Phyllobacterium zundukense: one gene and its partner. Each later gene encodes a partner of the first gene's protein in a complex. Links are inferred from orthologs where the notes say so. Each region holds a gene or a part of one and is shown in the gene's direction. Other genes may lie near its edges.

What was found.
Region 2: the proteins of ccmB (region 1) and ccmE are in contact, whole or in part, in a solved structure (PDB 8CE8), measured with the Escherichia coli proteins. The link is inferred for Phyllobacterium zundukense from one-to-one orthologs.

What each region holds. Positions count from the first base shown.
Region 1 is NZ_CP104973.1:1,158,002-1,161,361, forward strand. What follows is about bases 318-3,244. They hold ccmB (heme exporter protein CcmB), read left to right. Parts: upstream 318-1,411; coding sequence 1,412-2,077; downstream 2,078-3,244. Other genes in these bases: acnA (aconitate hydratase AcnA), read right to left, coding at 318-517; ccmA (heme ABC exporter ATP-binding protein CcmA), read left to right, coding at 804-1,412; N8E88_RS18035 (heme ABC transporter permease), read left to right, coding at 2,122-2,892; ccmD (heme exporter protein CcmD), read left to right, coding at 2,889-3,062; N8E88_RS18045 (DsbE family thiol:disulfide interchange protein), read left to right, coding at 3,059-3,244. In the rest of the region: more of acnA, read right to left, coding at 1-317; more of N8E88_RS18045, read left to right, coding at 3,245-3,360. UniProt on the Escherichia coli protein: Required for the export of heme to the periplasm for the biogenesis of c-type cytochromes.
Region 2 is NZ_CP104973.1:3,690,523-3,693,938, reverse strand. The notes cover bases 307-3,289. They hold ccmE (cytochrome c maturation protein CcmE), read left to right. Parts: upstream 307-1,567; coding sequence 1,568-2,011; downstream 2,012-3,289. Other genes in these bases: ccmI (c-type cytochrome biogenesis protein CcmI), read left to right, coding at 399-1,568; N8E88_RS30550 (hypothetical protein), read left to right, coding at 307-315. Outside these bases: more of N8E88_RS30550, read left to right, coding at 1-306. UniProt on the Escherichia coli protein: Heme chaperone required for the biogenesis of c-type cytochromes. Transiently binds heme delivered by CcmC and transfers the heme to apo-cytochromes in a process facilitated by CcmF and CcmH.

The sequences.
Region 1 (3,360 bases):
GGAAGTTCTTGAATGCCTGCTGGCCCCACTTAAGGAAGCGGTAGCGTTCGCCGTTGCGTTCATATTCGAGATCGACATTGCGTTTGAAGGCCTGGGGATTGCCGAACTCGTCGACGATAACAGAGTGATCGATGACCAGGTCAACCGGAACAAGCGGATTGATCTTTTCCGGATCGCCACCGAGATTGACCATGGCGTCGCGCATCGCTGCAAGGTCCACGACTGCTGGAACCCCGGTAAAGTCCTGCATCAGGACGCGGGCCGGACGATAGGCAATTTCCGCACCGGCACTGCCGCGGTCGACGAGCCAGGCCGCGACGGCCTCGATGTCCTTCTTGAAAACCGAGCGGTTGTCTTCAAAACGAAGCAGATTTTCGAGAAGAACTTTCATCGAGAATGGCAGCTGGGAGATGCCTTCGAGGCCGTTCTTTTCGGCTTCGGTCAAACTGTAATAGACGTATTCCTTGTCACCCACGGCGAGGGTCTTACGACATTTGAAGCTGTCAATCTGAGACATTGTTGCGTTCGTCCTTATGCTGAGGCCTAAACCCGGGACGAACGCCTTTGCCGCGTTTCAAGGACGCGCTAAGGTGCGGGTGCAGTCATTTCCGCTGTCCGTCCCGCAACAGGTCCAATGAACCCGTATCGAGATCGGCCAAAATGGTTTCCACGCCGACCGCTGGCATGGTTGTCAGCTATATAGAGTTTTTCGCTGATCTGTGCCAGACCGGAATTAGTCTAAATTGTGTGCTGCGTCGAAATAATCACGTGGCGTTTCACAAGTACCAAAAAGCGGATCGGTCATGCGGTTAATCGCCGAGAATTTGGGTGGTGAACGGGGAGGAGAACTGTTGTTTTCCGGTCTTCATTTTGCTGTTTCCTCCGGTGAAGCGCTTATGGTGACCGGGCCCAACGGTTCAGGTAAATCGACCCTGCTTCGAATTATCGCAGGTCTGCTTGTCCAGGCGGAAGGAATGCTTCGGCTCGAGGGTGCGCCGGCCGCGTTTGAGGGGCTCGCCGCGGCCGCTCATTATCTTGGCCACCTCAATGCCATGAAGCCGGTTCTCAGCGTCGATGAAAACCTGCATTTCTGGCAATCGTTCAACGGACGCGGTCAGTATTCGATTGCCGAAGCGCTCGAACGCGTCAGTCTCGGCGAAATTGGTCACCTGCCTTTTGGCTATCTTTCGACCGGACAAAAACGCCGTGTCAGCATCGCCCGGCTTCTCGTCAGCGACCGGCCGGTGTGGCTCTTGGATGAGCCAACCGCCGGCCTGGACAAAGCATCGGAGACGCAGTTCACCGGACTTATGCGCGGACACCTGACAAGCGGCGGAATTATAGTTGCAGCGACCCATTTGCCGCTGGGACTTGAGGGATCGACGGAATTGGCCTTGGGAGCGGCCGCGTAATGGGCGCATTGTTCCTTCGTGACGTTCGACTGGGCTTGCGCGCTGGTGGCGGCGCGTTGGTTGGCATCCTGTTCTTTCTGGCGGTAATTGCCGTCGTTCCCTTTGGCGTGGGGCCCGATCTGAAGCTGCTTTCCCGCATCGGTGCGGCGATGTTGTGGATCGGAGCTCTGCTTGCGACCTTGCTCGGCCTCGACCGCCTGTTTCAGGCGGATCGTGATGATGGTTCGCTCGATCTCTTGATCATGGCGTCGGACCGGCACATGCTTCCACTTACAATTCTCGTCAAATGTCTGGCGCATTGGACAGTCAGCGTCTTGCCATTGGTCATTGCCTCGCCGCTGCTTGGGCTCTTCATGAACATGGAACCTGTGGCCATTGGTGCGACCGCCTTGACCCTTCTGGTTGGCACGCCGGCGATCACGCTGATCGGTGCTGTTGGCGCTGCGGTGGCGGTTTCGCTGCCGCGGGGCGGACTTTTGGTTTCTGTGATCATCCTGCCGCTGACGATACCGGTGCTGATTTTCGGCGTGTCTGCGTCCTATGGCGCAGTTGAAGATCCGGCACCGTTTCTGGCACCTTTCCTTATTCTTGCTGCGATTACGCTGTTTTTTGCAGTGCTGGGACCAATAGCCGCCGCAGCGGCGTTGAAGTCTTCAGCCGATTGACAGCGTGATGAATTGCGAAACGGGCATCAGAAAGCTAAGAGTATGTGATGAGTGACGCAGTATCCAAGACCGGACGATGGATCGACCTGGCCAACCCTACGCGGTTTTTGAGCCTGGCAGGTGGCATTCTGCCGTGGCTCGGCGGGCTCACTGTGCTGGTGCTGGCTATAGGCTTCTGGATGTCGATGAACGCGCCCGACGATTACCAGCAGGGCTCGACGGTCAAGATCATGTTCATCCACGTGCCTTTCGCATGGCTCTCGATGATGTGTTACACGATCATGAGCATCGCGGCGCTCGGAACGCTGGTATGGCGCCACCCGCTGGCCGATGTTTCCGCCAAGGCGGCTGCGCCGATCGGGGCGGTCTTCACTGCTTTGGCGCTGATCACCGGTTCACTTTGGGGTAAGCCGATGTGGGGCACGTGGTGGGTCTGGGATGCGCGGCTCACGTCCGTTTTTGTCCTGTTTCTGATGTATCTCGGGATCATCACGCTCACCCGCGCCATGGATGATCCGGCAAAATCGGCAAAGGCTACGGCTATTCTCACCCTTGTCGGCTTCATCAATATTCCGATCATCAAGTTTTCGGTCGACTGGTGGAACACGTTGCATCAACCTGCGTCAGTGCTGCGCATGGGTGGCTCAACCCTCGACCCGTCTTATCTTAAGCCGTTGCTGGTCATGGCAATCGGTTTCACCCTGCTATTTTTCACGTTGCATCTGATGGCGATGCGCAATGAAATCTGGCGTCGCCGCGTCACGGCGATGCGCCGCGTTGCTGCCCGCAGCGCCGATCGGGGAACAGTGTCATGACGAGCCATACCGGTTTCGTGCTTGCCTCCTATGGCGCTGCCATCATTGTCCTTGCTGCCTTGATCGGATGGATTTTCATCGATCAACGCAGCCAGCGTCAGGCGCTGCAGGAGCTGGAATCGCGCGGGGTGCGTCGCAGGTCCGAGACGAAGATGGATAACGCATCGTGACGGGGCAGGAGCAAGTCGAAAAGGCTCCACGTAAGCGCGGTCTGTTCTTTGTCTTTCTGCCGCTTATCCTGTTTGCCGCCCTAGCCGCTGTTTTCGCATTCCAGCTTGCGTCGGGCCGCGATGAATCTGTTATTCCGTCGGCGCTGATTGGCAAACCCGCTCCCAATGTGTCGCTGCCGGCCGTGAGCGGCTTGCAAAAGGATGGCCAGCCACTTCCCGGGCTTGATCCGGCAGACTTCAAGGGGCAGGTCACGCTCGTCAATGTTTTTGGCTCCTGGTGTGTGCCCTGCCGTGTCGA
Region 2 (3,416 bases), 2.5 Mb from region 1 along the record:
GCTTCCCTCGATGATTACAAGACCTATGAGAATGGGAAATCGAAGGTCTTTTTCGGTGCCTTCGAGCGCCTCAAATTTCCCAACATGATGCTGGCAGCAGCCCATGGTGATTTTGATGCAGCCTTGCAAATGTGGCCAGTGGAATATTGGTTTGATCAACGCCTTGTCAAATTTTTTCCTGAATTTCATACTGCTCTAGGGGCTGGGGATCGTGTGTATATCGCGAAAACTCTACACCGGTTGGAAGCCGCGGCGGCCAGAGCTCTCGGAATGGAACATATCTGGGAGTCTACGCCGTTCCCGCTGGAGCTATGAAAGCCTGCAACCTTTTGCGGCGAATTGCCCTATCAATTTAAATCCATTTGGATTTTACGCGGGGGTGGGGGTATGTCTCAGCCATGGTTTTCTGGATTTCCGCTGCTGTTCTGACTGTAGTTGCGACGCTGCTTGTGCTTTTGCCATTGACGCGACGCGTTCAATCGCCCGTGTCGGACAATCAATACGATGTCGAGGTCTATCGCGATCAGCTGCGCGAACTTGATGCCGATGAAAAGCGCGGTCTGATCGACCCTGCCAGCAGCGAACAGGCACGCGCCGAAATCGGCCGCCGTCTTCTCAAATCGGCCAAGGCCGTGGAAGACGACAAGGCAATTGTCCGGCCAACGAAAAGCGCAACTCGCGAATGGCTCACGCTCGCAACTGTTCTTGCCATTCCATTGATTTCGTGGGGTATTTACACCAAGCTCGGTTCTCCGGATTTGCCAGCCCAGCCACTGGCGGAACGGCTTGCAAAGCCGGCGGATCAGAGTACCCCAGCCGAATTGATTGCACGTGCAGAAGCGCATCTCGCGCTCAATCCCGATGACGGGCAGGGCTGGGAAGTGCTCGCGCCCATCTATTTGCGAATGGGACGGCCCGGAGACGCTGTTGCCGCGTATCAGAACTCCATAAGGTTGAATGGTGACAGTGCGGGCCGGCAACTCGGTCTGGGTCAAGCCTTGACTGCGGAGACTGGTGGCAAGGTCACCGCCCGCGCGGAAGAAGCCTTCAAGCGCGCAATGACGCTTGATCCAAAAGACATGCGGCCGCAGTTTTATATCATTGATGGCTGGATGCAGCAGGGCCGCCTGCCTGAGGCGCGAGACCTGATCCGCAAGCTGCTGGCGGAGGCTCCTGCGGATGTTCCATGGCGCGATCAGGCGCAGGCTGCCTTGACTAGGCTCGATCATGAGATCGCCGGTGATGCGCCGGATGTCAGCGATGTCGAGAAAACCGGTCCGGATGCCTCGCAGGTTGAGGCCGCTGCAGGCATGAACAACCAGGACCGCGCCGCGATGATCGAGGGCATGGTTGCGAACCTTGCCGAAAAATTGAAACAATCGCCTGATGATGTCGAAGGCTGGGAGCGGCTTGTCCGATCCTATGTGGTTCTCAACCGGCCCAATGACGCATTGGAAGCGCTGGGCCGGGCGAGAAAGGTGCTGAGTGCAGACAAGCTTGCGCGGCTCGATGCGGTGGCCAACGAGCTTGGCCTTGCCGACGAACCGGACCAACCGGAGAACAATTGATGACGCGCAAACAGAAGCGGCTTTCGGTGATCGGGGGAGGATTGTTCGTCCTGGCGGTTGCAGCGGCACTGGTGCTGTTCGCGCTGCAGCAGAAGATCGCATTCTTTCGCATGCCGTCCGACATTCAGGCATCCGATGTCGAATCGGAGTCGCGCTTCCGCCTCGGCGGGCTGGTTGAAAAGGGCAGCGTCGTGCGCGGCGATGGCACGAGGATCAGTTTTTCCGTCACTGACCATGTCAAAAGCGTTCCCGTAACCTATGATGGTATTCTGCCGGATCTTTTCCGTGAAGATCAGGGCGTCGTGATCGAAGGCAAGTTTATGCCCGGTGGCGCGTTTGTTGCCGACAGCGTGCTCGCCAAACACGATGAGAATTATATGCCGAAGGAAGTTGCCGACAGCCTGAAAGCCAAGGGCGTCTGGCAGGGAGGGAGCCAGCAGTGACCGTCGAACTCGGACATTTCGCTTTGGTGCTGGCACTGGCGCTTTCGATTATCCAGGCTGTCCTGCCGGTGCTTGGCGCACGCCGCAACGACGACCGCATGATGGCTGTTGCGGTGCCGGCTTCGTTCACTGTGTTTGCCCTGATTGCACTGTCTTTTGTGGCACTGACCTCCGCGCACGTTCTCTCCGATTTTTCCGTGCAGAACGTCTTTGAAAACTCACACTCGCAAAAGCCGCTGCTCTACAAGTTCACGGGCGTGTGGGGCAATCACGAAGGCTCGATGCTGCTTTGGGTTTTGATCCTTAGTTTCTTCACGGCGCTCGTCGCCTTCTTTGGCAATAATCTGCCGCCAACGCTAAAAGCCAACGTCCTCGGCGTGCAAGCCTGGATCGGCAGCGCTTTCCTGCTGTTCATCGTTGGCACGTCCAATCCGTTCGCGCGGCTCAATCCGGCGCCCGTCGAAGGCCAGGATTTGAACCCGATCCTCCAGGATATCGGCCTCGCGATACACCCGCCCATGCTCTATCTCGGTTATGTAGGGTTCTCGGTCTGCTTCTCCTTTGCAGTTGCAGCTCTGATAGACGGTCGCATCGATGCGGCCTGGGCACGCTGGGTGCGTCCCTGGACACTGACTGCCTGGATATTCCTGACCGGCGGCATCGCCATGGGCTCCTACTGGGCTTATTACGAACTCGGCTGGGGCGGCTGGTGGTTCTGGGATCCCGTCGAAAATGCGTCGTTCATGCCATGGCTCGCCGGTACGGCATTGCTGCATTCGGCGTTGGTCATGGAAAAGCGATCGGCGCTGAAAATCTGGACCGTTCTCCTTGCCATCCTGACTTTTTCGCTGTCGCTGCTTGGTACATTTCTCGTTCGCTCGGGCGTGCTGACTTCAGTGCATACATTCGCCACCGATCCGGGCCGTGGCCTGTTCATCCTGGCGATTCTCGTGCTGTTCATTGGCGGATCGCTGGCGCTCTTCGCCTGGCGGGCGCAGACGCTGGCGCCTGGTGGGCTGTTTCAACCTATTTCGCGCGAGGGCGCGCTGGTCTTTAACAACCTGTTTCTGACCACCGCCGCCGCTACCGTACTGATCGGCACGCTCTATCCTCTACTGCTGGAATCGCTGACCGGCGAGAAGATCTCCGTCGGCGCACCGTTCTTTAATCTGACATTTGGCCCATTGATGATCCCGTTGCTTGCAGCCGTCCCGTTCGGGCCGCTGCTGGCGTGGAAACGCGGCGATATCCTCGCCGTAGCGCAGCGGTTGATGACGGCATTTTTCGTGGCGCTGCTCGTTGTCGCGGTCGTGCTCTACAAGACCTCGGCTTCCGGCGTGCTCGCCGCCTTCGGCATCGGCCTCGCTGTTTGGCTGATGCTCGGCGCAGTGACTGATCTGTCGCT